2 regions of the Enterobacter cloacae complex sp. HYC042_NIDB genome follow, and region 2 is predicted to be linked to the other one. Evidence: predicted binding sites of a transcription regulator. Region 2 holds the regulator's gene; the other holds the start of a gene.

Region 1 (15,818 bases), 1.4 Mb from region 2:
GCGTAATAGAACGCGCGCGCAGCAACGCCCGTCGCGCCGGTATCGGCGAGCTGGTCACCTTCGAGGTGAAAGACGTGGCGAACCTGACCAACCCGCTGCCGAAAGGCCCGTACGGGACCGTAATCAGCAACCCGCCATACGGCGAGCGTCTCGACAGCGAACCGGCGCTGATTGCCCTGCACAGCCTGCTGGGCCGCAATATGAAGGACTACTTCGGCGGCTGGAATCTGTCTCTGTTCAGCGCCTCGCCGGAGCTGCTGAGCTGCCTGCAGCTGCGTGCCGACCGCCAGTTTAAGGCGAAAAACGGCCCGCTGGACTGCGTGCAGAAAAACTACCATCTGGCAGAGAAAGCGGCGGACAGCAAGCCAACCGGCGTGGCAGAGGATTACGCCAACCGCCTGCGCAAAAACCTGAAGAAATTTGAAAAATGGGCGAAGCAGGAAGGGATCGAGTGCTATCGCCTGTACGATGCCGACCTGCCGGAGTACAACGTGGCAGTTGACCGCTATGCGGACTGGGTGGTGATTCAGGAATATGCTCCGCCGAAAACCATCGATGCGCAAAAAGCGCGCCAGCGCATGCTGGACGTCATTGCGGCCACCATTGCCGTGCTGGGGATTGCACCGAACAAGCTGGTGCTGAAAACCCGCGAGCGTCAGAAAGGTAAAAACCAGTACCAGAAGATGGGCGAAAAGGGCGACTTTATCGAAGTGGGCGAATACAACGCTCGCCTGTGGGTGAACCTGACCGACTATCTTGATACCGGCCTGTTCCTCGACCACCGCATCGCCCGCCGCATGCTCGGCCAGATGAGCAAGGGCAAAGATTTCCTCAACCTGTTCTCCTACACCGGGAGCGCCAGCGTGCATGCCGGTCTCGGCGGTGCGCGCAGCACTACCACGGTGGATATGTCCCGCACCTATCTGGAGTGGGCCGAGCGTAACCTGCGTCTGAACGGCTTAACCGGACGTCAGCATCGCCTGATGCAGGCCGACGTGCTGGGCTGGCTGCGCGATACCGACGAGCAGTTCGACCTGATCTTTATCGATCCGCCGACCTTCTCTAACTCCAAGCGCATGGAGGATAGCTTTGACGTTCAACGCGATCACCTGCGCCTGATGACCGACCTGAAGCGCCTGCTGCGCAAAGGCGGCACCATTATGTTCTCGAACAACAAACGCGGCTTCCGTATGGATCATGACGGCCTGGCAGCCCTGGGACTGAAAGCACAAGAAATCAGTCAAAAAACGCTGTCTCAGGACTTCGCCCGTAACCGTCAAATTCATAACTGCTGGTTGATTACCGCGGTCTGAAAGGAAAAATAAATGTCATTAATTAGTATGCACGGCGCGTGGCTCTCTTTCAGCGACTCACCGCTTCTCGATAATGCAGAGCTGCATATCGAAGATAACGAGCGCGTCTGTCTGGTGGGCCGTAACGGCGCGGGTAAATCCACGCTGATGAAAATCCTCAACCGCGAGCAGGGGCTGGATGACGGCCGCATCGTATACGAGCAGGATCTGATCGTCTCCCGCCTCCAGCAGGATCCGCCGCGTCATGTGACCGGCAGCGTGTACGATTTCGTAGCGGAAGGCATCTCCGAGCAGGCGGAGTACCTGAAGCGCTATCACGAGATTTCGCATCTGGTGATGACCGACCCGAGCGACAAGAATCTCAACGAACTGGCGAAAGTGCAGGAGATGCTCGATCACCACGGTTTGTGGCAGCTGGAAAACCGCATTAACGAGGTGCTGGCGCAGCTCGGGCTGGAACCCGACATGGAGCTGTCGGCGCTCTCCGGCGGCTGGCTGCGTAAAGCGGCGCTGGGGCGCGCGCTGGTCAGCGGCCCTAAGGTACTGTTGCTGGACGAACCAACCAACCACCTGGACATCGAAGCGATTGACTGGCTGGAAGGGTTCCTGAAAACCTTCAGCGGCACCATCATCTTCATCTCGCACGACCGTTCGTTTATTCGCAATATGGCGACGCGCATTGTCGATCTCGACCGCGGCAAGCTGGTCACCTATCCCGGAGATTACGACACCTATCTGCTGGAGAAAGAAGAAAATCTGCGCGTGGAAGAGCTGCAGAACGCCGAGTTCGACCGCAAGCTGGCGCAGGAGGAGGTCTGGATCCGCCAGGGCATCAAAGCCCGCCGTACCCGTAACGAAGGCCGCGTGCGTGCCCTGAAGGCGATGCGTCGCGAGCGCAGCGAGCGCCGCGAAGTCATGGGCAGCGCCAAAATGCAGGTGGAAGAGGCGTCCCGCTCCGGCAAGATTGTCTTCGAAATGGAAAACGTTAATTACCAGGTTGACGGCAAGGTGCTGGTGAAAGATTTCTCTGCGCAGGTTCAGCGCGGGGACAAAATTGCGCTCATCGGCCCGAACGGCTGCGGCAAAACCACGCTGCTGAAGCTGATGCTGGGCCAGCTGCAGGCCGACAGCGGTCGCATTCACTGTGGCACCAAGCTGGAAGTGGCCTACTTCGATCAGCACCGCGCGGAACTGGATCCGGACCGCACGGTGATGGACAACCTCGCCGAAGGTAAACAGGAAGTGATGGTAAACGGCAAGCCGCGTCACGTGCTGGGCTACCTGCAGGACTTCCTGTTCCACCCGAAACGCGCCATGACACCGGTGCGCGCGCTGTCCGGTGGGGAGCGTAACCGTCTTCTGCTGGCCCGTCTGTTCCTGAAGCCAAGTAATCTGTTGATCCTCGATGAACCGACGAACGATTTGGATGTCGAAACGCTGGAATTACTCGAAGAGCTGATCGATGGGTATCAGGGAACCGTGATGCTGGTTAGCCACGATCGTCAGTTCGTGGATAACACCGTGACCGAGTGCTGGATCTTCGAAGGTGAAGGGCGAATTGGCCAGTACGTGGGCGGTTATCACGACGCAAAAGGGCAGCAGTCGCAGTCTCTGGCGCAGAAACAGTCGAAGTCCAGAACAGGTACTGAACCTGCTGTAACAAAAGCAGAAACTGTCAAGAAAACCTCGGCTAAACTAAGCTATAACCTGCAGCGCGAACTGGAGGGGCTACCTCAGCGTCTTGAAGAGCTGGAGGCCGCGCTTGAGGAGCTGCAAGCGCAGGTTGCTGATGCCTCATTCTTTACCCAATCGCATGACTATACTCAGAAAGTACTGGCTGAAATGTCCGCGGCTGAAAAAGCCCTGGAAGAAGCATTTGAGCGCTGGGAGTACCTTGAGTCTCTGAAAAACGGCGCATAACAGGGATTAAATATGTGTGACCAGCACCATGCCGACAGGCATATATTATGCTCGCAATGCGATATGCTCGTGGCGTTGCCAGAGCTTGGTCACGGACATAAAGCCCAGTGTCCACGCTGTGGCGCGACGTTGACAACCGAGTGGGACGCGCCGCGGCAGCGTCCCACCGCTTACGCGCTGGCAGCACTGTTCATGCTGCTGCTCTCCAATCTCTTCCCCTTCGTCTATATGAAGGTGGGCGGGATGACAAGCCAGGTGGATCTGCTTGAAATCCCGGGCGTGATGTTCTCGGAAGATTACGCCAGCCTCGGCACCTTTTTTCTGCTATTCGTCCAGATAGTCCCGGCGTTTTGCCTGGTCATCATCCTGCTGCTGGTTAACCGCGTCAGGATGCCGTCACCGCTGAAAATCCGGCTCGCGCGCATCCTTTTTCAGCTCAAAAGCTGGGGGATGGCCGAGATCTTTCTCGCAGGGATACTGGTCAGTTTCGTGAAGCTGATGGCGTACGGCGACGTGGGGATAGGCAGCAGCTTTATTCCCTGGTGTCTGTACTGTGTCCTGCAGCTGCGTGCTTTCCAGTGCGTGGACAGGCGCTGGGCCTGGGACGATATCGCCCCGGCACCGACGCTCGCGCAGACGGTGAAGGTCGGCGTGCCGGGTATCCGCCAGGGGCTCCGTTCTTGTCCGTGCTGTACCGCCGTGCTGCCCGCCGATCTTGAGGTTTGTCCGCGCTGCGAAACGAAGGGCCATGTTCGCCGTAAAAATAGCCTGCAGTGGACGATGGCACTGCTGGTCACGTCCGTCATGCTGTATCTGCCCGCTAATATTCTGCCGATTATGATCACCGATTTGCTCGGCGATAAAATGCCCTCGACGATCCTCGCCGGGGTCATACTGCTGTGGAGCGAAGGATCCTATCCTGTCGCCGGCGTGATTTTCATCGCCAGTATCATGGTGCCCACTTTAAAAATGATCGCGATTGCCTGGCTCTGTTGGGATGCAAAAGGCCACGGAAAACGCGACAGCGAACGCATGCATCTGATTTACGAAGTGGTCGAATTTGTCGGTCGTTGGTCAATGATCGACGTGTTTGTGATTGCCGTTCTCTCTGCGCTGGTGCGGATGGGCGGTTTGATGAGTATTTATCCCGCGATGGGGGCTTTAATGTTTGCACTGGTGGTGATTATGACCATGTTTGCGGCCATGACCTTCGACCCTCGTTTATCGTGGGATCGTGAGCCTGAATCAAGCCATGAGGAAGAGTAAGAGCATGGAAAATAAGAGTGGAGAGGCGAAAGTGCAGAAGGTCAAAAACTGGTCGCCGGTGTGGATTTTCCCCATCGTGACCGCGCTGATCGGTGCATGGATCCTGTTTTATCACTACAGCCATCAGGGACCGGAAGTGACGCTGATTACCACCAATGCCGAAGGAATTGAGGGCGGTAAAACGACCATCAAAAGCCGCAGCGTGGATGTGGGCGTGGTGGAAAGCGCAACCCTGACCGACGATTTAACCCATGTGGAGATTAAGGCGCGTCTTAATGCCGGCATGGAAAAACTCCTGCACGGCGATTCTGTTTTCTGGGTGGTTAAACCGCAGGTGGGACGTGAAGGGATCAGCGGCTTAGGAACGCTGCTCTCAGGTGCCTACATCGAACTGCAGCCGGGTGCAAAAGGCAGCCAGCCGGCGCAGTACCAGCTTCTGGATTCACCGCCGCTAGCACCGCCTGATGCAAAAGGTATCCGCGTGATCCTCGACAGTAAAAAAGCGGGCCAGCTCACGGCGGGCGACCCGGTACTTTTCCGCGGCTATCGCGTGGGTTCGGTGGAGAAGAGCACCTTCGATCCTCAGAAAAGATCCATCAGCTATCAGCTGTTCATCAATGCGCCTAACGATCGTCTGGTTACCAGCAACGTCCGTTTCTGGAAAGACAGCGGCATCGCGGTGGATCTGACCTCGGCGGGCATGCGTGTAGAAATGGGCTCGCTGACAACACTGTTTGGCGGCGGCGTAAGTTTTGACGTACCCGAAGGTCTGGACCTGGGGCAGCCGGTTGCGGAGAACACCGCTTTCCGCCTGTTCGACGATCAAAAAAGCATTCAGGATGCACTCTATACCGATCACATCGACTACCTGATGTTCTTTAAGGATTCTGTTCGCGGCCTGCAGCCTGGGGCGCCCGTTGAGTTCCGCGGTATTCGTCTGGGGACGGTAGGACAAGTGCCTTACTTTGTTCCAGGCCTTAAGCAGATGCTTGATGATGATTACCGTATTCCGGTGCTGATCCGCATTGAGCCTGAGCGCCTGATCAACCAGATTGGTGAGAATCAGGATATCGGCGAGCACATCACCGACCTGATGAATCGCGGTCTGCGCGGCTCGTTGAAAACCGGGAACCTGGTGACCGGCGCACTGTATGTCGATATGGACTTCTATCCAAAAGCGCCGCCGATTACCGGTATGCGTGAATTTGGTGGTTACAAGATCATCCCAACGGTAAGCAGCGGTCTGGCCCAGATCCAGCAGCGTCTCATGGAAACGCTGGATAAAATTAACAATCTGCCTCTGAACCCAATGATTGAGGCGGCGACAGGTTCGTTACATCAAAGCCAGGCGACAATGCAGCGCCTGCAGACCACGCTGGATAACATCAACAAGATCACTGCAAACCAGAGTATGCAGCAGCTGCCGCAGGATATGCAGAAAACGCTGCGCGAGCTGAACCGCAGTATGCAGGGCTTCCAGCCTGGCTCGGCGGCGTACAACAAGATGGTGGCAGATATGCAGCGTCTCGATCAGGTCTTGCGTGAACTGCAGCCGGTTCTGAAAACGCTCAACGAGAAGAGCAACGCGCTGGTGTTCGAAGCGAAAGATAAAAAGGATCCTGAGCCTAAGAGGGCGAAACAATGAAAAAATGGCTAGCGATTGCAGGAGCGATGGCACTCACGGCCTGTAGCTCCGGGAGCGAAACGAAAAGCTACTACCAGCTGCCTCTGGTGACGCAGGCGGTTACGCAAAGTTCCGCCTCGCAGGGTAACCGTCTGCTGTGGGTTGAGCAGGTCGCCGTTCCGGATTACCTGGCCGGCAACGGGGTGGTCTATCAGACCAGCGATGTACAGTACGTTATCGCCAACAACAACCTGTGGGCCAGCCCGCTGGACCAGCAGTTACGCAATACGTTGGTGGCGAATCTGGGCAGCCAGCTTCCGGGCTGGGTTGTTGCCTCCCAGCCTTTGGGAAGCGATCAGGACACGCTGAACGTCACGGTAACGGGCTTCCACGGCCGTTATGACGGTGCCGTTGTCATCAGCGGCGAGTGGCTGTTGAATCATCAGGGACAGCTGATTAAGCGTCCTTTCCATCTGGAGCTGAAGCAGCAGAAGGATGGCTATGATGAAATGGTGAAAGTGCTGGCTCAGGGTTGGGCGCAGGAGTCAGCCAGTATCGCCAGGGAAATTTCCCGACTGCCATAAGTAAAATTCATCGTCAAAAACCGCAATCAGCACCAGGCCGATTGCGGTTTTTTTTTCGTTTTTGCGTCAGGTTGTTACTTGTGCCGGGTCACATTTTTTGTACAAATGATCTTCTGGCTAGCTCACAAATATGACACCCGTATGAATTTTGAACATTGACGCTGGGACTAATTCGGGGTATTCGTTATCTGTGCCTGCGCATCTGGCGCGGACACTGTTTTCTTTCCACCAGACAAAAGAATGAGGGAAACGAGGCATGAAGAGACAGAAACGAGATCGCCTGGAACGGGCTCATCAACGTGGTTATCAGGCCGGCATCGCTGGACGTTCGAAAGAAATGTGTCCTTATCAGACGATAAATCAAAGGTCACAATGGCTTGGAGGCTGGCGAGAAGCCATCGGCGACAGGGCACTTATAGCCTGATAACGTCTCTTTAAAAAAAGAAACCTCCGCACTGCGGAGGTTTCGCCTTTCCGGGGTCGCTTAAAGCGATATCAGAACGCGGAAGTGTCCTGGAACAGACCCACTTTCAGATCGTTCGCGGTATAGATCAGACGACCGTCTACCAGCACTTCGCCATCCGCCAGGCCCATAATCAGGCGACGGTTAACGATGCGCTTGAAGTGAATACGATAGGTGACTTTCTTCGCCGTAGGCAGAACCTGACCAGTGAATTTCACTTCGCCCACGCCCAGCGCGCGGCCTTTACCTTCACCACCCAGCCAGCCCAGATAGAAGCCAACCAGCTGCCACATGGCATCCAGGCCCAGGCAGCCAGGCATTACCGGATCGCCAATAAAGTGGCAACCGAAGAACCACAGGTCCGGGTTGATATCGAGTTCTGCTTCTACGTAACCCTTATCGAAGTTGCCGCCGGTTTCGGTCATTTTCACGACACGGTCCATCATCAGCATGTTCGGGGCCGGTAACTGTGGGCCTTTCGCGCCAAACAGTTCTCCGCGACCAGAGGCAAGAAGATCTTCTTTTGTATAGGATTCGCGTTTATCTACCATGTTCTCAGTAAGCCTTATTTTAGTGAAGGACGCAGGATAGCTAACACGTGTACGCTGAACAAGTCCGATCAGTTCGAACTGAACCAGCCCAGCCAGCGTAACGGCCATGGATAACGATGGCGAGCATCCTGCTGCGTCGCCTGAGCAATGCGCTCCTGGATAGTCTGCATCAAAGTTGTCTGACCTTCGCCATCCCAAACCAGGTTTGTCAGTAAGGGTAGTGCATCCTCAATCCCTTCGATGGCCCAGATGGCGAATTGTTCCTGTTCAACCGCGTCCAGAATATCCTGGCACAGGCTGAGATGTCGTACGTTAGGCGCCGGAATAATCACACCCTGTTTGCCGTTTAAACCGCGCTGCTGACAGACAGAGAAGAAGCCTTCAATTTTTTCGTTCAGACCGCCAACGGGCTGAGCACGACCAAATTGATCGACCGAACCGGTAATAGCAATGTTCTGGTTGATCGGCACGTCCGCCAGGGCGCTGATTAAGGCGCACAGCTCCGCCATTGAGGCACTATCGCCATCCACTTCGCTGTAGGACTGCTCAAACGTCAGCGAGGCGGAGAAGGGGATTTGCTGCTCAAGCTGCAGCTCAGACATCAAAAATGCCTGCATGATCATCATGCCTTTGGCGTGAATGTTGCCGCCCAGTTCGGCCTTGCGTTCAATATCGGTAAACTCGCCGTCGCCAATATGCACAACGCAGCTGATTCGCGAGGGTTCACCGAACGCGCGCGGATGGCCAGGAAACTCGATCACCGAGAGGGCGTTGATCTGCCCAACGCGTTCGCCTTCTGTCTCGACCAGAATTTGTTCCAGCAGAATTTCATCCTGCATGCGGTCAGCAAGATAGCCTTCGCGCCACTCTCGCTGCGCCAGCATCTGCGTGAGCTGTTCACCAGTAAACGCACCGTTACCACTGATCGTACCGACTTCACGCAGCTGCTTGCCGATCCAGAGCGGGCAGAGCGGCAAGGTTTCCTGGTCACCGGTATAGCGAACAGCTTCGCGGATTAAACCCGGCCACGCATCGGCGGCAGGCGCTGGCAATGCAAAACGTTCCGCCACGGCCATCACCCACTGACACCACTGCGCCATGTCGTCCGCATCGGCAATCTGAATGTTGTCTTCGTATTCGCTGTAAACTGCCTGTTCGGCCAGTTCCGGCTCCATCTCCTGTAAGTCCGCCAGCGATTCGCGGTCACCCATCAGCACGACGGTCAGCGACAGCGGCATTGACGGCACGGAGACAGGAAGAGGACGAGACTCGTCGTAACCGACCCAGTCAAAGCGCTGTTGGGTCACAACGGTTTTCAGACGCATCCACAGCAGCGGCTGCGAGAGCAAAGTGCGCAGAGAGATGATGAGCACGCCGCCGTTTGCACGATGTACCAGCCCCGGCTGCAGGGAAAGCTCGCCGTTAAACTGGCGCAGACAGCCAAACAGCTGTTCAGCCTCGACCCAATTAGCGGTAATTACCTCGCCGTTAGCAGCAAAACGACCGTCGGCCTGGTCCGCCGGTCCGAAGGTAATATTATGCCCCGCGATACGATACTGGCCGCCAAATACCGCGGTGGTGTCCGGCCGCAGCTGGCGCGTGGCATCCCCAAGCAGCGACAGATATTCCGCTTCTTCCGGGGCTTTCAGCAGCATGAAGGGCGATGTCGCCCACGGGCTTAACGTCTGCTCCAGCGCATAATGTAAGCGTGGTTGCGTATCGCTAAGGATGAATTCGTGTTCTTTTGCGAGATCGGGCTGTGCAAACAGTTCCTGATAGCTCTCGGCATCCGGAACAAGGTCACGCCATGCTAGTTTCGTAATGGTCAAAGTTGATGTTTTTTAGTCAGATGTAAAAGCGTGGAGTATACCGTAAGCGGGGGGCTCTACCCAAGCAGGATTGGTATTTCAGCAGGCGGATTGGCTGCAGTCACTCACAGGATATGATTTCTTTTCAGCAGATTGCTAAAAAACTGATATTCTGAACAGAGTTACGTGGTAACACTGAGATCGCAATGAAATATCAACAACTGGAAAATCTCGAAAGCGGCTGGAAATGGAAGTACCTGGTCAAAAAGCACCGTGAAGGGGAGCTGATCACCTGCTACATCGAAGCCAGCGCTGCGCAAGAAGCCGTGGATATTTTGCTGACCCTCGAAAATGAACCGGTACAGGTCAATGGCTGGATTGAGAAGCACATTAATCCTGCGTTGTTAAACCGGATGAAGCAAACTATCCGCGCGCGACGTAAACGGCATTTTAATGCTGAGCATCAGCATACCCGGAAAAAATCCATCGACCTGGAGTTCGTTGTCTGGCAGCGTCTGGCCGGGCTGGCACAACGGCGTGGTAAGACCCTGTCGGAAACCATCGTGCAGCTGATTGAGGATGCCGAACATAAAGAGAAGTACGCCAACCAGATGTCGTCGCTGAAAAACGACCTTCAGGCGTTGTTGGGCAAAAAATAGATTTTTGTTTTCTTCAGACAATAAAAAAACCCCGCATGGCGGGGTTTTTTTTATAAGACGATAACTTATGCCGCTGGCTGAGTTACAACGTCTTTAACGCCTTTAACTTCGATCTCTACGCGACGATCTGGTGCCAGGCAGTCGATCAGTGCAGCGCGAGCTTTAACGTTGTCACAGGTGTTGCCAGTAACTGGGTTAGATTCGCCCATACCACGTGGGGAGATCTTGTTAGCTGGGATACCTTTAGAGATCAGGTAATCAACAACAGACTGAGCACGTTTCTCAGACAGTTTCTGGTTGTAAGCGTCAGAACCGATGCGGTCGGTGAAGCCCAGAACCACTACAGAACCGTCTTTAGGATCCAGGTTGCTCAGCTGGGTGTACAGCTGATCCAGTGCCTGCTGACCTTCTGGTTTCAGGGTCGCTTTGTTGAAGTTGAACAGAACGTCAGACTTCAGAGTGAAGTGCTTGGTCTGTACTTCTGGAGCTGGAGCCGGCGCTGGAGCAACAACTGGTGCTGCATCTTCCTGCTGGCCGAAACGGTAGGAAACACCTACGCTCAGCATGCCGTTGTCTGGACGAACGCCAACGGTAGCACCGTCACCGATGTTGTTAACCCACTGGTATTCCAGACGGGTAGCGATGTCACGGGTCATAGCCCACTCAACGCCACCAGCGAATACTGGGGAAACGCCAGTGTCATGGTCGTCGCCAGCGATGTTGTTGCTGGAGTCTGCACGCCATACCATGCCGCCCAGACGGGTGTACACGTCCAGATCGTCAGTTACTGGGTAACCCAGTTTAGCGGTCAGCTGAACGCCCTGAGCTTTGAAAGCGCCATTGATGGTGTCGCCTTTGTATGGCATACGACCTAACCAGTCGTAACCCATTTCAAAGCCAACATACGGGTTAACCTGATAGCCACCGAACGCACCTGCACCAAGCTGGCTCTCGTGAGTAGGGCCATCGTTGTTCAGGCTGCTGTTGTACCAGCCAGTGTCATGGAACTGAGACCAGCCCAGTTTACCACCTGCATACCAGGTATTATCTTTCGGAGCGGCCTGCGCTACGGTAGCGAAGCCAGCCAGTGCCACTGCAATCGCGATAGCTGTCTTTTTCATTTTTTGCGCCTCGTTATCATCCAAAATTCGCCATGAAGGTCTCAAGAGAGAATCACGGTTAAATCCTTCACCGGGGGGCGTGGTCAAATATAAATCTACCGATATCTTCGGCTTAGGCCGAGCACCCCTGGCGATGTAAAGTCTACAACGTAGCTGAAAACTTACAAGTGTGAAGTCTGTCAGGCATATGAAAAAAAAAGTTCCGTATACCTATTATTTAACATTTTTAGAACGAATTTTGTGCAATAAAATTAAGGAGAACCGCACCAGACAAGCCTTGCCGCAATTTTGAGGCCGGGAACTAAAACCGCATCCTGCGGTCAAAAAAAATTCCAGGAAAAATCTTAATTTCACTCAATGATACAAATTTGAGTGAATTTTTAGCCCAGAAAGTTGTCCTCTGCGATAAGAATCTGGACGAACCGGGCGCATGATAAACCCGATCGCATTCCCTTCTTCAGCCGCTTCGGTCAGACGAAAATGTTCCTCTTCCGTCAATTCTTCCGGTAACCACCCGATCACCACGCTGTAATTTCCGGTGCGTAACGCGCGAATCATCGATTCGACGGTATCGCAGGGAGAAAGCTGGTTGATCTGCATAACCTTTGCCAGCGGCAGGCCTGCAGACTGCACCCATTGGCGGCTCAGTTTTTGCTGCGGCGTCAGCCAGAGCTGCCAGCGTGATTGCTGACCAAGCTGCTGTAATAACGGAAGCAGCAGGAGTTGGGTCAACAGAGGCTGGTCTTCACGGTAAACCACTTCACTAATAAGCCCCGTCGAAGCACCCCCAACGGTGTTCTGCGCGACAGTGCCCGCGGTAGAGGAGAGAGAAGTTGAGCGATTTGCATAGCCTGAAGTGTACATATTCATTCCAGCCCTGTAGTTACTGTATGGATATACAGTAACCCCTGTATGCATAAAGATCAACCTCATTTTCGGAAAGCGACTCGCAAAATTCATTCAATGTTGATGCCCTTCGAAAAATCATCTTGCTCAACGACGCTAAGTTGCCTATTTTCCTGCTAACGGATCCGCTAGTAAGAAATTTCGTTGTTACTTTATGATTTTGAAGGGAAATATCATGAAAAAGATATCTTATGAACGGATTTATAAATCCCAGGAATACCTGTCACCACTGGGTGAAATTCATCATCGCGCGCTGTTCGGCGGCTATACCCTGGCAGTGGATGATGCGGTTTTTGCCATGGTGTCAGAAGGTGAGCTCTACCTCCGTGCCTGTGAAGAAAGTGCGAAATACTGTGTGAAAAATGCCGCGTCTTTTTTGACCCTGATGAAGCGGGGCCGTCCGGTGCTTCTCAACTATTACCGGGTGGATGACGGGCTATGGCAGGACAGGGAGCGTCTGCTTCAGCTCTCCACTTTCGCACTTAATGCGGCAAGAAAAGAGCGTTACCAGCGGCATCAGCGCAATCGACTTAAGGACCTGCCAAACCTGACCTTTCAGCTGGAAGTGTTGCTCTTTGAAGCGGGCATTACCAACGAAGAAACGCTGCGGGCGCTTGGCGCAAGGGAGAGCTGGCTGAAGATGCGGGCGAAAAATAAAGCGCTGAGTATCAAAGTGCTATTCGCGCTGGAAGGGGCGATCGAGGGGCTGCATGAGGCGGCACTCCCGGCCGGCATTCGCCGGGAGTTGACGGAGTGGTTTAATGCGCTGCCTGAGCCACTGTAGAATCACTCCTCCAGGTAGCGATTTGCTGTTGCAGCCGGCAAATTTCTGGCAGCAGGGCGATGAGCAGGCCAATCTGCTGTAACACCAGAGGCGCTTTGCTGTCGTTTCCAGGCTCAAGATGCGCAATACGTTGGGTAAGTTCATCCAGCGCCTGTCTCACGCGCGGTTCATCGGCTGGCCGGTGATGCAGTGCATCATCGACATAACAGACCGCGTCATCCAGCAGATTGAGGATGCCCGGGTTGGTGAGTTTTTCGCGGTGGGCGCCCAGCGTGGAAATATAGCTGGTGAAGGTATGGTTCAGGCAGAGCAGCCGGAAAGCCGTCTCACGAATCTCGGCCGTGGCGCGAGGCTCCGTTGACATGTTAGAGACCACCGAGGCCAGTTCCGCATCGCTGTTGTGCGCATCGCGGCGCGCTATCCGGTAAGCCAGGCGGTTATCGCGGCCCTGATGATACTGCTCAAGGATAGCGTCCAGGTATCGGCAGTTGGCGTTCATAGCCCTGTCTAACACGCGCGGTAGATTACGGAAACGCCAGTCCGGCCAGATAAAGCTGACGGCGGCCCAGGCGATAGCGCAGCCAATCAGGGTATCGAGTACGCGGGGCAGGGCGACCTCGAACCCTTCACCCAGCAGGTTAAAGCAGAGCAGAACCAGCAGCGTGATGAACATTGTGGCATGGGCGTACTGCACGTTGCGAAACGCGAAGAACAACACGCCGGTGATCACGATCAGGATCAGCTGTCCTTCAATGGACGGCACGAAGTAGAGCACCGGAAGGCCAATGGCGACGCCGACCAGGGTGCCGATAATACGCAATGCCAGGCGGTGTCGGGTGGCGTTATAGTTCGGCTGACAGACAAACAGGCTGGTCAGCAGGATCCAGTAGCCGTGGTGCAAACCGGTTATCTGTATAAAAGCATACCCCACGCATAAGACCAGGGACATTCGCACCGCGTGACGAAACAGCGCCGACTCCGGCGTGAAGTTGCGGCTCAGCCTTAGCCACATATCGCTCACGCTGTGCACGCTGTCATCTGCAAGCTGGTTATCCACCTCGCTGCCCGGCAGTGCCATCGCCTGCTCGGACTCAATCGTCGCCAATTGAGCATCAATCGCCCGCAGGTTGTTGAGCAGAAAACCCAGCGCTTTGATCTGTTCCGGTGACGTTCCGCTGGCCTGCACGCGGTCGAGCGCCGCATCAAGATGGCTAAACACGCGTTCGAAGCGGGAGTCGTGCTGATAGGGCGTGCGCAAAAGAATGGAGCGCGCGAGCTGCTGGCATGCCTGTGACTGCATGGACAGCAGGCGCTGAAAGCGGAACATGACGTCGCTGTAGCGGAACTTCTCGCGCAGGGCGGCATACTGAACGTGTGAGGAGCTGGCGCGCTCATGAATATCCTGAGCGGCAAAATAGTAGTGCAAGGTTCTGCGCGTGCCGCGCTGGCCGCGATCCCCGCGCAGACGGGTAAGCAGCGAGGCTTTCGTCTGATTAAGGGTGGCGACCAGCTGGCCGTTTGCCAGCGCCAGATCGTAAAGCGGCGCCTGGCTTTCTTCCTCGATATCCGGGTCGAACAGCCGGGATTTCAGTTCCAGATAATGGGCTAACTGCTCATAGCTGCGGGCAAGGTTATCCTGCAGAGGACGAACCGGGAAGATTAGGTGGCCGGTTAACGTCAGCAGGTTATACCAGATGGCGCCCAACAGCAGCAGCACAGGCTGCTGATACCACTGGTCGTACAGGGAAACGCCCAACATGGTGTAGATGGCGATCAGCAGGGCCCCAAAGGCGATAGTGGCATAGCGCTGCCCCAGACCGCCCAGCAAAATAAACCCGCTGGTGGAGAGTGTAAGGCCCAGAGCAAACAGCCACGGCCAGGGGAAAAGTAACTCAACGGACGCGGAGGCGATAAAAAAACAGACGAGCGTAATGACCAGATTCCGCAAACGCCCGGCCAGGCGATCGTCCAGATCCGCCAGCGCTCCGGCCACCACCCCCAACGTGAGGGGGATGGTGAGCTTGACATCATTCAGCCACCACGGCAGGGCAGCCGTGCCGCAAAGCGCGATAAATATCCTGACGTTGTAGAGCCAGGCGCTGTTCCAGGTATAACGGCGAAGCAGTGGACTTAGCATAAACGCGGCCAGTCCTTATTTACTGAAAACGACGACGTGCGTTCGCTTCACGCGCCGCCTGGGCCACTTCGACCGGAACCACCCTGCGCCCGACGGGCCAAAGGGCGATGGCGGCGATCTTAAAGTTCGCGAGCCCGACCGGAATACCAATTATTGAGATGCACTGCGCAATACCGGCAAAAATATGCATGATGCACAGCCACCAGCCGAAGAAAATCAGCCACAGAATATTCAGCAAAGTTCCCCCCGTATTCATCAGGGCGCTCTTGCTTTCCGGGTTCAGCTCGTTAACGTGGATAGCTTCATTACCGTAGGGGATGAACGACAGTTTCGTGATTTCCCAGCAGGAACGGGTCAGGGGAAGGGTGAAGATCAGGACGATGCTCACCAGCGTGGCAAAAAGCCAGGAAAGGGTGGTGACAAAACCGCCCAGCACAAAATTCAACACATTCAGAACGGTACGCATAAACCCTCACTTCCTTTCGATAAAATTAACGCCCAATGATTGTAACGTTTTTTTAGGCTGGAGCACCTTAAAACTGGCAGTTAAACTGTCAGGTAAATTATCTCTTCGTGGATTTGGCGGGACATGGAACTGAAAGCAACTTCTTTAGGCAAACGCCTGGCGCAACACCCCTATGACAGAGTTGTTCTGCTCAACGCCGGGGTTAAAGTCTCCGGA
Region 2 (15,818 bases):
AAACGCCCCGCGAGGATCCGCAGGGCGTGGTGAATTTGACGATCTTTTAGCGAAATTATCGCTTATCCGCCACCAGCCGCAGCGCATGTTCCAGCACCTCAATATCAGCACCGGCTTTATGCGCGTTCTCACTGAGGTAGCGACGCCACTGGCGCGCGCCCGGAATACCCTGGAACAGGCCAAGCATATGGCGGGTGATGTGGCCAAGATAGGTGCCATTGCTCAACTCGCGCTCAATGTAAGGGTACATGGCACGCACGACGGCAACCGGATCGGTGTCTGCGCCTGCAACGCCAAAGATTTCGCGATCGACCGTCGCCAGAATGCCCGGATTTTGATACGCCTCGCGCCCGACCATCACGCCATCCATATGCTCAAGGTGCGCTTTCGCCTCTTCCAGCGACGTAATACCGCCGTTGATTGACATCGTCAGGTGCGGGAAATCACGTTTCAGCTGGTACACGCGCGGGTAGTCCAGCGGCGGGATCTCACGGTTCTCTTTCGGGCTAAGGCCTGAAAGCCAGGCTTTGCGGGCGTGGATGATAAACATCTCACACTCGCCTTTCCCTGACACCGTATTGATGAAATCACACAGGAATTCATAGCTGTCCTGGTCGTCAATGCCGATACGGGTTTTGACCGTCACCGGAATGGAGACCACATCGCGCATCGCTTTGATGCAGTCCGCCACCAGCTGTGCGTTGCCCATCAGACAGGCGCCGAACATGCCGTTTTGCACGCGGTCGGAAGGGCAGCCGACGTTCAGGTTGATCTCGTCGTAGCCGCGTTCTTCCGCCAGCTTTGCACACTGGGCCAGCGCGACCGGATCGCTGCCCCCCAGCTGCAGCGCAACCGGATGCTCTTCTTCACTGTATGCCAGGTAGTCGCCCTTACCGTGAATAATTGCGCCCGTGGTCACCATTTCGGTGTACAGCAGCGTATGGCGGGAGAGCTGGCGCAGGAAATAGCGGCAGTGTCTGTCCGTCCAGTCGAGCATCGGCGCAATAGAGAAACGGTGTGCAGGAAAAGCGGTCTGGTGTTCTGACGACATGGCGAAGTTTTAAGCATCTGGTGGAAAAGGGGCGCTACTATAGCACAAAGAAAAGCCGGAGGCGCAGCGCCTCCGGTGTACTTTAGAACGTCATGCTCAGCTGAGCTCCTGCGCCCCAGGTTTCGTCCTCGCCATACAGGCCCATCAGGTCAACATGAACGGTATTGAACGGCGCGAAACCGACACCGCCGGTAAAGACGTTGCTGTCGTTCCCTTTCATATCCGCACGATAACCGGCACGCACCGCCAGCCAGCTCAGCGGAGTCACTTCAGCACCGACCCCAACATACTGCGACGTATCTTCGCTCTTAAAGCCTTTGGTTTCGGTCAGATCGCCATCGGCGGTCAGGATCACCAGATCGTTGTGCCAGGCAGCGCCCGCGGTCACCAGCGGACGGATCTGGTAGGTGTCTTTATAGCTCACCACTTCCCCCGTACGCCCGTTGCGGATGCGGATATCTTTGGTGTCGATATCGCGCGACATCAGGTTTTGCCCGCTCACGCCGACCGTCCAGTTTTCGCCAAAATCAGCGGCAATACCGGCATCGACGTTAAAGCCGGTATCGTCTGTACGGTAGCGGCTATCGTTCCACTTATTACTGTCGTAATCGTAGATCGAGGTGGTGTAGTTATAGATCCAGCTTTTTTGCAGTTTTGGCGTCACGCCCACGGAAACCGGAACGCCGCCAAGGTCAAACTGGCGGGCAACGGCAATACCGTAGTCGGAGATAATCGCCGCCCGACCGGACGCCGTTGAGTTGAGGTTTTTAGTGATCTGGTCCGTGCCGTTCAGCGCAGCGTCCAGGGCAACGCCGGCAGCCACCAGATTGCTTCTTTGAATACCGCGCAGATAATCAATATCCTGCTGGTCGATAGACGAACTTACCCGGCCATGGGCGTACCCTTTCGCCATAAAGGCCACGGAAAGCACATCGTTAGGGATACTCACGGCAAGGCCTGCTCCTGCCGTCGCGCGAGCGGTTTTGCCCTTGAGATAGTCCAGCTCATCGGCCAGATCTTTGGCCGCGCCCTGGAACTGGTTGATGGAGCCTAACGGATTAGTAATAACCTCGATTGGCGTAAGGTTATCAACCACATCCTTATAGTGATTGATTTTGTCGTTGATGGTATCAATCTCATCCTGAAGATTATCCTCATCCGTTACCTGCACCCCAACGGACGGCAAAATGACCGTCACGTCATCGTCCGGTTTTGCCTTTGCCAGCAGCGCGGGGTTAATTAACGCCCCGCTACCATAATTGCCCGAAGCAACGCCGGTGCCCCCCATCGCGTCGCTACGTGATTCTGTCCAGGTATTGGCTGCTCCCGCCTGATTTGCCATAAACAAGGAGACAGCGATGCTAACCACCGAAAATTTAAAATGTTTTTTCACAGTATGCCCGTCTTATAGTCTGTTATGAAATAACCCCTGTCTGTTATCCCCCAAACAGGCGCGAACTATTGCTGTGAATAAAGATAAAAAGACCCGCTAATTCATTCCCTAAGTAAAACTTCCTTACGGCCTGTTGTAATTTGTGACGGCCCTCAATATTTATAGAAGAGGAAATTATTTTTTCCCAGGTTTTCCATCGTGCGGCCCAAAAAACTGTGGCGGATGGTCTACCCAGCGATCTTCCCGCGTGGCGGCATAAACCGGGTTAAGCGGATAGTAGATGCGGTTGTGCTTCTTGTTGGCCTCCCCCACCACCAGTAGCCGAACCTCTTCCTCTGTGTTGTTGATAAAGGTGTGGCATACCCCCGTTCCGGCGGGAAAGCCCACGCTGTCTCCGGGTTCGAGTTTCCACAAATAGCCATTAATCCAGGCTTCAGGATAGCCCTCAAGCACGTAGATAAACTCTTCTTCGTCACTTTCCGCATGGGGATAGGACGTCCGACGCCCCGGCGGTAAACGTTCATGATGAATGCCTATACGCCTGAGGCCCAGGCTGCGCGCCAGCGGCGATCCGATGGAAAAAAGCTCGTTACTGTCGGGGTAGGTGGCGTCATCTGGCCCTTCTACGTCGCGCCAGTGCTTGATACAGTCTGGTTTTTTCATTGTTACATTCCCGGTTTGCGATGCGTCAGGTATAGCACAGCCTGGCGGATATCGGTGTTTTTGCCAGAACATGATAAAGTGAGGGTTTTATCTCCCAGAACATCCGAGGTGCTAAATGGATAAGTCCACAAAAGAGCTGTTAGCGCAGGCCGAAAAGCTGTGCGCGCAACGCAATGTGCGCCTGACCCCGCAGCGCCTTGAAGTCTTGCGCCTGATGAGCCTGCAACAGGGGGCGATCAGCGCCTACGATCTGCTCGACCTGCTCCGCGAAAGCGAGCCGCAGGCTAAACCGCCCACGGTGTATCGCGCGCTGGATTTCCTGCTGGAACAAGGGTTTGTGCATAAAGTCGAATCCACAAACAGCTATGTCCTGTGCCATCTTTTCGATCAGCCAACGCATACATCGGCCATGTTTATCTGCGATCGTTGCGGCGTAGTGAAAGAAGAGGGAGCGGAAGGCGTAGAGGACATTATGCACACGCTGGCGGCAAAAATGGGTTTTGCCCTGCGTCATAACGTGATTGAAGCGCACGGGCTGTGTTCTGCATGCGTTGAGGTGGAAGCCTGTCGACATCAGGATGCGTGTCAGCACGACCACTCAATTCTGATAAAGAAAAAGCCGCGTTAGCAGCAAAAGAAAGGCGGCTCTTAAGCCGCCTCTGTGGGTTATTCAGCGTTACCAGCGGTAATCGTTACGGGTTTCCCAGTCTTTGACTTCATTTTCCGCCTGGTCTTTCTCGTAGCCGTAACGTTCCTGAATTTTACCGACAAGCTGATCGCGCTTGCCTTCAATGACGGTCATATCGTCATCAGTCAGTTTACCCCACTGTTCTTTCGCTTTACCTTTGAACTGCTTCCAGTTGCCGCCGATTTCGTCTTTATTCATCATCGTGTCCTCTTAGTTAAGCGTCGGGTCGTAACGTCCGTTACGTTCTTTTCTGCTGGACGTGATAATAATAATAGTTGAGGATTCGGCAGTTGATTTCATATTCGGAATCTTTAACCGTCACGATATATCGTGACGGGAAGGAAGCCAGGTATTATTTTGCCAGTGGCGATGCCAGATAAAGGCAAGCGAGAGGCCGCGCAGGGAGAGAAAGACCGCAAGCGCCAGCCACAAACCGTGATTATCCAGCCACGGAAGCGTCAGCAGCGTCAAACCAAACCCCGCCGCCGCAACCGCCATACTGTTGCGCATTTCCGCTCCGCGCGTCGCACCGATAAACATGCCGTCCAGCAGATAACACCACACCCCCACCACCGGCAAGATCACCTGCCAGACGATGTAGTGGTCCGCCAGTTCACGTAAAGCCGGGATCGAAGTGAGTAATGCAATAATGTCACGGCCAAAACAGGCATAAATGAGTGCAAACGCCAGTGCCACCAGTCCCGCTTGTCGACAGGCTGCCCGCCAGACATCCCTAAGCTGGCCACTTTCCCGCGCGCCGTACGCCTGCCCGGAATGCGCCTCAACGGCGTAGGCGAAGCCGTCCAGCGCGTAGGCGGTAAACGTCAGCAATGTCATCAGGACCGCATTCACCGCGACGATCTCAGGCCCAAGACGGGCACCAAAAACCGTCAATGCGCCAAAACAGAGTTGTAGCAGAAGCGAGCGCAGCATGATGTCACGGTTGAGCGCCAGCAGTTTACGGATATTGCCGCGCCATGCGGTTTTCAGCATTACGAGGGATATCCCGCGCAGGGCCATCACGCGCCAGACCATCCACAGCCCAATGAGTAAGGTTCCGTATTCGGCAATCGCCGTCGCCAGTGCCGCACCGCGCACGTCCATATGCAGGCCCATCACCAGCCAGAGATCGAGCACAATGTTGAGAAGGTTTCCCACGACCAGCAAAATCACTGGCGCACGGGCGTATTGCACACCCAGTAACCAACCCAGCAGAACCAGGTTTGCCAGCGAAGCGGGCGCGCTGAGCCAGCGGATTTCCAGGAAGCGACGCGCCTGCTCCAGTACCGCCTCGCTGCCACCAACAACATGGAGCGCAAGGTCTATCAGGGGCGTGCGCAGTAAAACAATGAGTACCCCCGCGCCAAGCGCCAGGATCAGCGGCTGCACCAGCGCACGCGCCAGACGTAACGGATCTTTCGCACCATACGCCTGTGCCGTGAGCCCGGTAGTACTCATACGCAAAAAGAGCAGCAGCATAAACAGAAAGCTGGTTGCCGTCGCGCCAATCGCCACGCCGCCAAGATAAACAGGGGAATCGAGATGACCAATAACGGCCGTATCGACCAGACCCAGCAAGGGCACGGTGATATTGGAGAAAATCATCGGCAGGGCAAGACGCCACAATGCCTTATCAGATGCCGTCAGCAGTGACATGAGAGATACCGGGAAGGGTAAATGAAGCAGGCTACAGCGGAAGCGTAGCCTGTCAGGAAGAGATTACAGCCATTCGCCGTTACGAATCACGCCAACAGCCAGACCTTCAATAGAGAAGCTCTGTTCGCGCAGGTCGACCACAATCGGGGTGAACTCGTTGTTTTCGGGCAACAACTGAACGGTGTTACCCTGTTTTTTCAGGCGCTTAACGGTCACTTCATCATCAATGCGCGCAACCACCACCTGGCCGTTTCGCACATCCTGCGTTTTGTGAACGGCCAGAAGGTCGCCATCAAGAATGCCGATGTCTTTCATCGACATCCCGCTAACGCGCAGCAGAAAATCAGCGCTCGGCTTGAACATACCAGGATCGACCTGGTAGTGACCTTCAATATGCTGTTGTGCCAGCAGCGGTTCACCTGCGGCAACGCGGCCTATCAGCGGAATGCCCGTCTCTTCTTCCACCAGCAGGCGGATACCACGCGACGCGCCTGACACAATCTCAATCACACCCTTACGCGCCAGCGCTTTCAGGTGTTCCTCGGCAGCATTCGGAGAACGGAAACCCAGACGCTGCGCGATTTCCGCACGCGTGGGTGGCATACCCGTCTGGCCGATATGATCCCGAATGAGATCAAACACCTCTTGCTGCCTGGTCGTTAATGCTTTCATTCCGCCCCCTGGGTGTATATACAGTTATGCTGTGAGTATATACAGTCAAAGGCGATTTTGGAACCAAAAACTGCACAAAAAACCAGGGACTTAATTATTCCTCGAGCATCATCGGAAATGTGACCAAAGCAGCGTGCCCCAGGTAATGGCTGCGGTGATAATCGCCAGCAGGACAGCGGCGGAGCCCATATCTTTCGCACGGCCAGAGAGCTCGTGAAATTCAGAACCGATTCGATCGACCACGGCCTCAATAGCGCTATTGAGAATTTCCACTATCATCACCAGAAGTACGGAACCGATGAGAAGCACGCGGGTAATGGCATCTACATCAAGGAAACAGGCGATGATAACCGCGACGATAGCGGCGACACCTTCCTGGCGAAAAGCAGCTTCATTGCCCCACGCGGCACGGAAACCTTTCCATGAATAGCCGGCGGCTTTGATGATACGCGTCAACCCAGTGGTATTATTGGCCATTAAAAGAACCTTTTTTAAAAAAGAGCGTCAGTAACAGGAGCTGCAGCGCGTTTCGCTGCCGCCTGAAGTATGACGGGTAACAACAGAAATTTTGCGCGCTTTCTGTTATCCTTGCGCCGCAATTGCATTATTAACCAGAGGCTTTACATCGTTTATGTCCGGCTGGCCACGAATTTACTACAAATTACTTAATTTACCATTAAGCATACTGGTAAAAAGCAAGTCTATCCCAGCAGAACCCGCGCTGGAACTGGGGCTCGATACGTCGCGCCCTATTATGTACGTTTTGCCTTATAACTCTAAGGCAGACCTGCTAACGCTCCGTGCCCAGTGTCTGGCGCATGATTTACCCGATCCGCTTGAACCACTGGAAGTTGACGGCACTTTGCTGCCGCGCTACGTGTTCATTCACGGCGGGCCGCGCGTGTTTACCTATTACACGCCGAAAGAAGAGTCCATCAAGCTGTTCCACGACTATCTCGACCTGCACCGCAGCAATCCTGACCTGGATGTGCAGATGGTGCCGGTATCGGTGATGTTTGGTCGCCGTCCGGGCCGCGAAAAAGGCGAAGAGAACCCGCCGCTGCGCATGCTTAACGGCATCCAGAAGTTCTTCGCGGTCTCCTGGCTGGGACGCGACAGCTTTGTGCGCTTCTCCCCTTCCGTCTCCCTTCGCCGAATGGCGGACGAGCACGGCACTGACAAGATCATCGCGCAAAAACTGGCGCGCGTGGCACGTATGCACTTCGCCCGTCAGCGCCTGGCGGCCGTAGGGCCACGTCTTCCGGCGCGTCAGGACCTGTTCAACAAGCTGCTGGCCTCCAAAGCGATCGCCCGCGCCGTTGAAGACGAAGCGCGCAGCAAGAAAATTTCCCATGAGAAAGCCCAGCAGAACGCCATTGCGCTGATGGAAGAGATCGCAGCGAACTTCTCCTACGAGATGATTCGCCTGTCCGATCGTATTCTCGGCTTTACCTGGAACCGCCTGTATCAGGGCATCAACGTGCATAACGCTGAGCGTGTACGTCAGCTGGCGCACGATGGTCATGAGATTGTCTATGTCCCCTGCCACCGCAGCCACATGGACTACCTGCTTCTCTCCTACGTGCTCTATCACCAGGGACTGGTACCGCCGCACATTGCCGCCGGTATTAACCTGAACTTCTGGCCAGCAGGCCCGATTTTCCGCCGCCTGGGCGCGTTCTTTATTCGTCGTACCTTCAAGGGCAACAAGCTCTACTCCACCGTGTTCCGCGAGTATCTGGGCGAGCTGTTCAGCCGCGGCTACTCCGTAGAGTACTTCGTTGAGGGCGGGCGCTCCCGTACCGGTCGTCTGCTCGATCCGAAGACCGGCACGCTGTCGATGACCATTCAGGCGATGCTGCGCGGCGGTACGCGTCCAATCACGCTTGTGCCAATTTACATTGGCTATGAGCACGTGATGGAAGTTGGCACGTACGCCAAAGAGCTGCGCGGTGCGACCAAAGAGAAAGAGAGCCTGCCGCAGATGCTGCGCGGCCTGAGCAAGTTACGCAACCTGGGTCAGGGCTACGTAAACTTTGGCGAGCCGATGCCGCTGATGACGTATCTGAACCATCATGTTCCGGATTGGCGCGAGTCTATCGACCCTATCGAAGCGGTGCGTCCGGCCTGGCTGACGCCAACGGTGAACGGTATCGCGTCCGAACTGATGGTGCGCATTAACAACGCCGGTGCGGCCAATGCGATGAACCTGTGCTGTACGGCGCTGCTGGCTTCACGTCAGCGTTCCCTGACCCGTGAACAGCTCACGGAGCAGCTGGACTGCTATCTGGACATGATGCGCAACGTGCCATACTCGGTTGATTCGACAGCTCCTTCTGCTACCGCCAGCGAGCTTATCGATCACGCGCTGCAGATGAACAAGTTTGAAGTCGAGAAAGATACGATCGGCGATATCATCATTCTGCCGCGCGAGCAGGCCGTACTGATGACGTACTACCGCAACAACATCGCTCATATGCTGATGCTGCCATCGCTCATGGCGGCCATTATCACCCAGCATCGCCGTATTTCACGTCAGGAGCTGTTGCGCCACGTTGAGACGCTCTACCCGATGCTTAAAGCGGAGCTATTCCTGCGCTGGAGCAAGGAAGAACTGGCCGTTGAGCTGGATAAACTGACGGAAGAGCTGCGCCGTCAGGGGCTGATCACCGTTGCGAACGACGAGCTGCACATCAATCCGTCACGCTCCCGTACCCTGCAACTGCTGGCGGCCGGTGCGCGCGAAACGCTGCAGCGCTACGCCATTACGTTCTGGCTGCTGAGCGCGAACCCGTCGATCAACCGCGGCACGCTGGAGAAAGAGAGCCGAACGCTGGCCCAGCGCCTGTCCGTTCTGCACGGCATTAACGCCCCGGAATTCTTCGACAAGGCGGTATTCAGCTCGCTGGTGCTGACGCTGCGTGACGAAGGCTTCATCAGCGATACGGGCGATGCCGAGCCGGAAGAGACGCTGAAGGTTTACCAGATGCTGGCTGAACTGATTACGTCGGATGTGCGCTTGACGATTGAGAGCGCGACGCAGGGCGAGTAACACAATGCCGGGTTATGACCCGGCCTGATGCCCTGGATAATAAAAAAGGCCCGGTAAGCGCTAACGCTACCGGGCCTTTTTTGCCTTGTTAAATCATTGCATTTAGCTGAGCAGCGTAAAGGCAATCATCCCGACAATGGCCCCGGTGGTGCCGAGGATGGTTTCCATCAGCGTCCAGGTTTTCAGGGTTTGCGCTTCGGTCGCGCCGGTAAACTTACCGAACAGCCAGAAGCCAGCGTCGTTAACGTGCGAGACGACAATCGAACCGCCCGCGATGCAGATAGACAGTGCGGCCATCTGGGCACCGGAGTAGTTCAGCTGTTCAATCACCGGCATCACCAGACCCACGGCGGTTAAACATGCCACGGTGGCGGAACCCTGAATGATACGCACCGCCGCAGCCAGCACGAAGCAGGTTACCGCAATCGGCAGGCCCATTCCGGTCAGTGCTTCACCCAGAGCCGGGCCCACGCCGGAATCCACCAGCACCTGCTTGAACACGCCGCCGGCACCGATCACCAGCAGGATAATACCCGCAGGCTGCAGCGCGGCACCACAGATCTCCATCACGCGGTCTTTCGGCATACCCTGGCGCATCGCCAGGCCGTAAATCGCCACCAGACACGCCACCAGAATCGCCGTGAACGGGTGACCAATGAACTCAAACCATTCGTACGCGGCAGAACCGACCGGCACAAAGCGCGCGGCGATGGTTTTCAGGCCCACCAGCACCAGCGGGAGCAGGATCAGCGACAGGCTGAAGCCAAAGGATGGCATTTTGCCTTCGCCCAGGTGCGGCTCGGTGATGTCGTCCGGAATGTGCAGCTCAACGTAACGGCTGATGAAATTGCCCCACAGCGGACCGGCGATAATCATCCCCGGGATGGCCGCACACAGGCCAATCAGGATCATCCAGCCAAAATCGGCGTGCATCTGGGAGGCCAGCAGCATCGGCGCCGGCCCTGGCAGCAGAAACGCCGCAGCCGCCGCCACGCCCGCAAACAGCGGAATGACCAGCTTCACGAGGTTAGTGCCGGTATGGCGCGCCATGGAGAAGGCGACGCTGATGAGCAGCACCACCGCCACTTCGAAGAACAGCGGCAGTGCGCAAATCAGACCGGCCAGGCCAATCGCGTAATGCGCGCGGCTGTGCCCGAAGGATTTGAGCATTTTGACGGCAATCTGGTCGACCGCGCCCGTCTCATGCAGAATCTTGCCAAACATCGCGCCCAGCGCGACCACAATCGCCAGGAAGCCCAGCGTGCCTCCCATCCCTTTTTCCATCGTCGCGGCGATCTTGTCGAGCGGCATACCGGAAAAGAGACCTGCACCAATAGAAACCACCATCAAAGCAACGAAGGCGTGCATACGCGCCTTCATCACTAAAAACAGCAGCAGCAATACCGAACCCACTGCTGTCAAAACTAGCGTTAATGTACTCAAAACTTACTGCCTTTTGTTAATGACCTCAATGGTGCTGGCTACAACACCTTCCAGCGGCTGATCGATATCAACCACTAAGACGTCTTTTTCATCTTCACCCGGCTCCTGAAGCGCTTCGAACTGCGTCACCAGCATCTGGGTTTTAAAGAAGTGGCCTTTACGCGCTTTCAGACGGCTTTCAATCACCCCGAAATCGCCTTTCAGGTAGATGAACGAGAGGTTCGGATTGCCGTCGCGCAGCAGGTCGCGGTAGGTTTTTTTCAGCGCGGAACAGACGATCAGGGAAACTTTGTTGGTGCGCTGCATCGCGAACGCGGCGTCATTCAGCGCCTGCAACCACGGTTTGCGGTCGTCATCGTTCAGCGGTTCGCCGGAGGCCATTTTCATGATGTTGCTGCGCGGATGGAGGAAGTCACCATCAAGAAACGCAGCCTGAAGTTGATGCGCCACTTCGCTCGCCACGGCAGATTTACCGCTACCGGACACGCCCATCAGGACGTAAACGTGGTGATCGTGATTAGTCGTGCTCAAAGGGTGTCCCTCAGTCAATTGTTACGGGTAACAGTTATCGGTAACATTGTCCTGCTGGGGCAAAAGAGAAGCAATATCCAAACGTGCGCGAAGTGAATAAGTGTGAGCTACTTCAAATTTGTCAGTTCAAATAGATCCACCCGGTGACAAGGTGAAACCTAAATCTAACATTTTAGGGGTAACCGTCTCTCCACGAATGCGCGCCAGCAGGCGTTCTGCGCCAATGCGGCCCATGCGTTCACGCGGTGTCAGAACGCTCGCCAGACGCGGCTCCATCACCTGACCAATATCGTGGCCGTGGAAGCCGGCAATCGCCATATCCTCAGGGATCTTCAACCCCAGACGCTGGCATTCGAACGCTGCACCGACCGCAAGGTCATCGTTGGTACAGAAAATACCGTCCAGTTGCGGATACTCGCGTCGTGCCTGACGCATCAGCTCAATACCCGAGGTGTAAGATGAGGACTGCTCCACCATCACGCTGTACGGGGTTAAATTTGCGTCGAGCATCGCCTGCTCGTATCCCTTCTGTTTGATGATAGTACGTTCATCAAGACGCGCACCCAAGTAGGCAATATGACGATGACCACGGGCGATGATCGCCGCTGTCATCTGACGAGCCGCTTCAAAGTTATCGAACCCAACGGCGATGTCGAGGCATGGCGACTGGCTGTCCATGAGCTCCACCACCGGAATACCGGCGACTTCAATCATTTTGAGCGTGCGCGGCGTGTGGGTACGTTCGGTTAAAATCAGACCGTCAATGTTCCAGGAAAGCATTGATTCAAGACGTTCCTCTTCCAGTTCCGGCTTGTACCCATAGTGAGCGAGCATGGTCTGGTAACCAAAAGCATCGGTAACGCTTTCAATGCCGCGCAGAACTTCAGCGAAAACCTGGTTGGTCAGGGAAGGAAGCAGAACGCCCACCGCACGGCTGGTCGCATTGGAGAGAATATCGGGGGCGCGGTTGGGAATATAACCCAGTTCATCAAGGGCGGCGGCAATCTTGCCACGCAACGCCACGGAAACCTGTTCCGGGTTACGTAAAAAACGGCTGACCGTCATTTTGGTCACACCGACGCGATCGGCAACATCCTGAAGTACGGGGCGTTTCTTTTTCATCGTCCTGAGAAATCTTGAAGTGAGAGATTTGCTCAGTTTATCACGGACAAAGCTCAACCTTCCCCGTTTAAAGGGAAGGTTGAGAAATTATTTAGACCGGAGGCAGGTCAAACAGCAGGATTTCGCTTTCGCTGTCGGCGTGCACGGAGAGCGCCTGCTCATCCCAGACGGCCAGACCATCGGCGGTGGTGGCTTTGGTGCCGTTGATAGACACTTCCCCTTTCACCACCTGGATCCAGACGCGGCGGTTGGCGGCAATCTGGTGCACGGACTGCTCGTCTTTCGCCAGCGCCCAGCGGTACAGCTCCATATCCTGATGCACTTTCAGGGAACCTTCACGCGCGTCCGGGGACAGCACCAGCTGTTTGCCCTGTTTCGCGTCGAAGCGGCGCTGCTCGTAGCGTGGCGTGATGCCGGTCTCTTCTGGAATGATCCAGATTTGATACAGGTGCAGTTTTTCCGTTTTGCTCGGGTTGTACTCAGAGTGACGCACCCCGGTACCCGCGCTCATAATCTGGAACTCGCCCGCCGGCACCTGCTCTTTGTTGCCCATGCTGTCCTGGTGCTCAACCGCCCCTTCCAGCACGTAGGTCAGGATTTCCATGTCTTTGTGCGGGTGGGTACCGAAGCCCTGGCCTGCATCAATCACGTCGTCGTTAATCACGCGCAGCGCGGAGAAACCCATGAAGTTCGGGTCGTAGTAGTCGGCAAACGAGAATGAATGCCATGAGTCCAGCCAGCCATGATTTGCGTGACCGCGTTCGTTTGCTTTGCGTAAGTAGATCATTGTTTTCACCCTCAGTTCGTTTCGATGGAGTAAGTGTGGACTCAAACGGTCGGGGATCATAGAGGGTGAAAATTGACTCCTCTGTTCAAAAATTATGAACAAGCCCAGAGGAGCCGTTTTTGCTTATTTCGCGAGGGTTACCGTGGCAGGAGAAGCCTGTTCGAAGGCCCGTTCAAGGATTTCAAGGTTGGTCAGAACGTCAGATTCCTTGACGTAATTCGGCGCGCCGCTGGTAAGGGTTTCATATAGCGCATCATAGACGCGGCCATAGTCGCCGGTTTCCGGTTTCAGCTCTTCTTTGACCGTCACCCCCTCATCGTTCACATACTCCAGCACGCCCACGGAATCGTCCGCCGCAAAGCCCGGTTCGCCCGGCATGATGTTGGCCTTCAGGCTGGTCTCCTGCTGGTCAATGCCGTACTTAATGAACGAGCCTTTGGTGCCATGAACGATAAATTTCGGGTAGTCGATTTTCACCAGATGACTGGTTTTAACGATAGCCTTAAGGTCGCCGTAGAACAGCTGGGCCTCGAAGGTGTCGTCCGGATTGGCTTTGTTGCGCAGGCTGCGGATGTCGTAAGCCACGTGGTCCGGGCGGCCAAACAGGGAGATGATCTGGTCCATGGTGTGTACGCCCAGACCATAGAACGAGCCGTCCTGTGGCAGGCCGGGCTGGGTTTCCGCCACCGGGCGGTAGTAATCGAAGTGGCTTTCGATTTCCACAATGTCGCCAAGCTTGCCGCTCTCAATCGCCTTTTTCGCCGTCAGAAAACAGCTGTCAAAGCGACGGTTCTGATACGGTGTGACGGTCAGCCCTTTGCTTTTCGCCAGCGTAAACAGCGCTTTCGCTTCGGCAATGGTCGGGGTGAACGGCTTTTCCACCAGCACGTTCTTGCCCGCTTCGAGCGCGCGTTTCGCATAGTCAAAATGGCTGTCGGCGTGGGTGCAGACAACCACCAGCTTTACCTGCGGGTCATTCAATACTTCATCGAGATCGCTGGTGAAGTGAATGTGGGAGTACTGCGGGGATTGCTCTTCCGGCTTCGCGCGGCGGCGGTAGATATGGGCCACATGCCAGGTGTCTTTACGGTGGAGGACATACGGAAGGTGGTAACGCGTGGTGCTTTTGCCAAATCCAATAAATGCGCAATGTAGTGTCATGGCTCAGTCCTTTTAGAAGGTTACTGAGTTTAACCATAACAAAAAAAAAGCCAGCGAGAAGCTGGCTAAAGTAATACTGGAAGCAATGTGAGCAATGTCGTGCTTTCAGGTTCCCGTAGGGGTCCTCCTGAATGCAAAGCAATAATAATCATTCTCATTCGCACTTGTCCAATACTTTTTGCAAAAAATAGCGGTTGACTCAAATTTTAAAGTCATTGATGTTGGAGGGGACTTTTAACCGACTGAGGAACAAGGAATGAGTGAGATAGTGATACGCCACGCTGAACCGAGAGATTACGATGCCATTCGTCAGATCCACGCCCAGCCGGAGGTGTACCACAACACGCTACAGGTTCCTCATCCCTCAGAGCAGATGTGGCATGACCGGCTAACCGATCAGCCCGGCATTAAACAGCTGGTGGCTTGTATCGACGGGACCGTCGCCGGGCACCTGTGCATTGCCGTCGCACAACGCCCGCGTCGCAGCCACGTTGCCGATTTCGGTATTTGTGTGGGTGCGCAATGGCAAAATCGGGGCGTTGCCAGCGCGCTGATGCGAACCATGATTGATATGTGCGACAACTGGCTGCGCGTCGATCGCATTGAGTTAACGGTATTTGTTGATAACGAACCGGCAATCGCGGTGTACAAAAAGCACGGGTTCGAAATTGAAGGCACCGGCAAGCGCTACGCCCTGCGCAACGGCGAATATGTGGACGCGTACTTCATGGCGAGAATGAAGTGACACACTCCCCTCTCCCCTATGGGGAGAGGGTTAGAGTGAGGGGAATAATCAATACCCCGCCGTCAAATCATCCACCGAACGCGGATCCGACGCGCCAAACAGCGCGCCGTCTGGCCCCACCATAATGCTCTGGGTGCTGCCCATCGCCTCTTTCACCGCAACCTTCTGTCCGCGCTGCTCCAGAAGCTTGATGGTGTCCGGGCTAAAGCCCTTCTCCACGCGCAGTTCATCCGGCAGCCACTGATGATGGAAACGCGGCGCATTGGTCGCCTCGGCGACGTTCATGCCAAAGTCGATGCTGTTCACCACCATCTGTAGCACGGTAGTTATGATGCGGCTCCCGCCAGGGCTGCCGGTCACCAGCCAGGTTTTCCCGTCTTTCACCACGATGGTTGGCGACATGGACGACAGCGGACGCTTCTTCGGCCCCACCGCATTCGCATCGCCGCCGACCAGCCCGTAGACGTTTGGCACGCCCGGCTTGGCGGAGAAGTCATCCATCTCGTTGTTCAGCAGAATACCGCTGTTGCCCGCTACGATCCCGGTACCAAAGGTAGTGTTGAGCGTATAGGTTACCGCCACCGCGTTACCGTCTTTATCCACCACCGAGAAGTGCGTCGTCTGGTTGCTTTCATACGGCGCCAGCTTGCCGGGGCGGATCTCGCTCGACGGCTTAGCCTTGTTGATGTCGATCTGATCGGCAATAGATTTTGCATACGCCTTGTTGGTCAGCGCCTGCCACGGCACCTTCACGAAGTCCGGATCGCCGAGATATTCCGAGCGGTCGGCATAGGCGCGTTTTTCCGCCTCCGCCATCACCTGCATGGCATCTGCGCTGCCGAAGCCGAACTTGT

What was found. Region 2 encodes LexA, which represses DNA repair genes until DNA is damaged. Its sites were predicted from a motif close to TNCTGTATGTACATACAGNA; they were not measured.
Region 1: sulA (SOS-induced cell division inhibitor SulA) is a predicted target of LexA. The motif match lies at 12,194-12,213, and genes of this name have one in related genera.

The regions. Positions count from the first base shown of each region.
Region 1 covers NZ_CP109650.1:1,881,074-1,896,891, forward strand. Annotated here, with positions in the region: gene rlmKL (bifunctional 23S rRNA (guanine(2069)-N(7))-methyltransferase RlmK/23S rRNA (guanine(2445)-N(2))-methyltransferase RlmL) at 1-1,313, shown strand, start outside; gene OKF39_RS08885 (ABC transporter ATP-binding protein) at 1,326-3,233, shown strand; gene pqiA (membrane integrity-associated transporter subunit PqiA) at 3,246-4,499, shown strand; gene pqiB (intermembrane transport protein PqiB) at 4,504-6,144, shown strand; gene pqiC (membrane integrity-associated transporter subunit PqiC) at 6,141-6,707, shown strand; gene rmf (ribosome modulation factor) at 6,964-7,131, shown strand; gene fabA (bifunctional 3-hydroxydecanoyl-ACP dehydratase/trans-2-decenoyl-ACP isomerase) at 7,203-7,721, opposite strand; gene OKF39_RS08915 (AAA family ATPase) at 7,790-9,550, opposite strand; gene matP (macrodomain Ter protein MatP) at 9,736-10,188, shown strand; gene ompA (porin OmpA) at 10,254-11,309, opposite strand; gene sulA (SOS-induced cell division inhibitor SulA) at 11,664-12,173, opposite strand; gene OKF39_RS08935 (TfoX/Sxy family DNA transformation protein) at 12,391-12,999, shown strand; gene yccS (YccS family putative transporter) at 12,974-15,136, opposite strand; gene OKF39_RS08945 (YccF domain-containing protein) at 15,156-15,602, opposite strand; gene helD (DNA helicase IV) at 15,726-15,818, shown strand, end outside.
Region 2 covers NZ_CP109650.1:501,144-516,961, reverse strand. Annotated here, with positions in the region: gene dusA (tRNA dihydrouridine(20/20a) synthase DusA) at 56-1,051, opposite strand; gene OKF39_RS02435 (conjugal transfer protein TraF) at 1,134-2,393, opposite strand; gene OKF39_RS02430 (cupin domain-containing protein) at 2,619-3,107, opposite strand; gene zur (zinc uptake transcriptional repressor Zur) at 3,223-3,735, shown strand; gene OKF39_RS02420 (CsbD family protein) at 3,784-3,993, opposite strand; gene dinF (MATE family efflux transporter DinF) at 4,114-5,451, opposite strand; gene lexA (transcriptional repressor LexA) at 5,515-6,123, opposite strand; gene OKF39_RS02405 (diacylglycerol kinase) at 6,232-6,600, opposite strand; gene plsB (glycerol-3-phosphate 1-O-acyltransferase PlsB) at 6,755-9,175, shown strand; gene gntU (gluconate transporter) at 9,278-10,618, opposite strand; gene gntK (gluconokinase) at 10,622-11,149, opposite strand; gene gntR (gluconate operon transcriptional repressor GntR) at 11,276-12,271, opposite strand; gene OKF39_RS02380 (pirin family protein) at 12,363-13,058, opposite strand; gene OKF39_RS02375 (oxidoreductase) at 13,182-14,219, opposite strand; gene yhhY (N-acetyltransferase) at 14,476-14,964, shown strand; gene ggt (gamma-glutamyltransferase) at 15,013-15,818, opposite strand, start outside.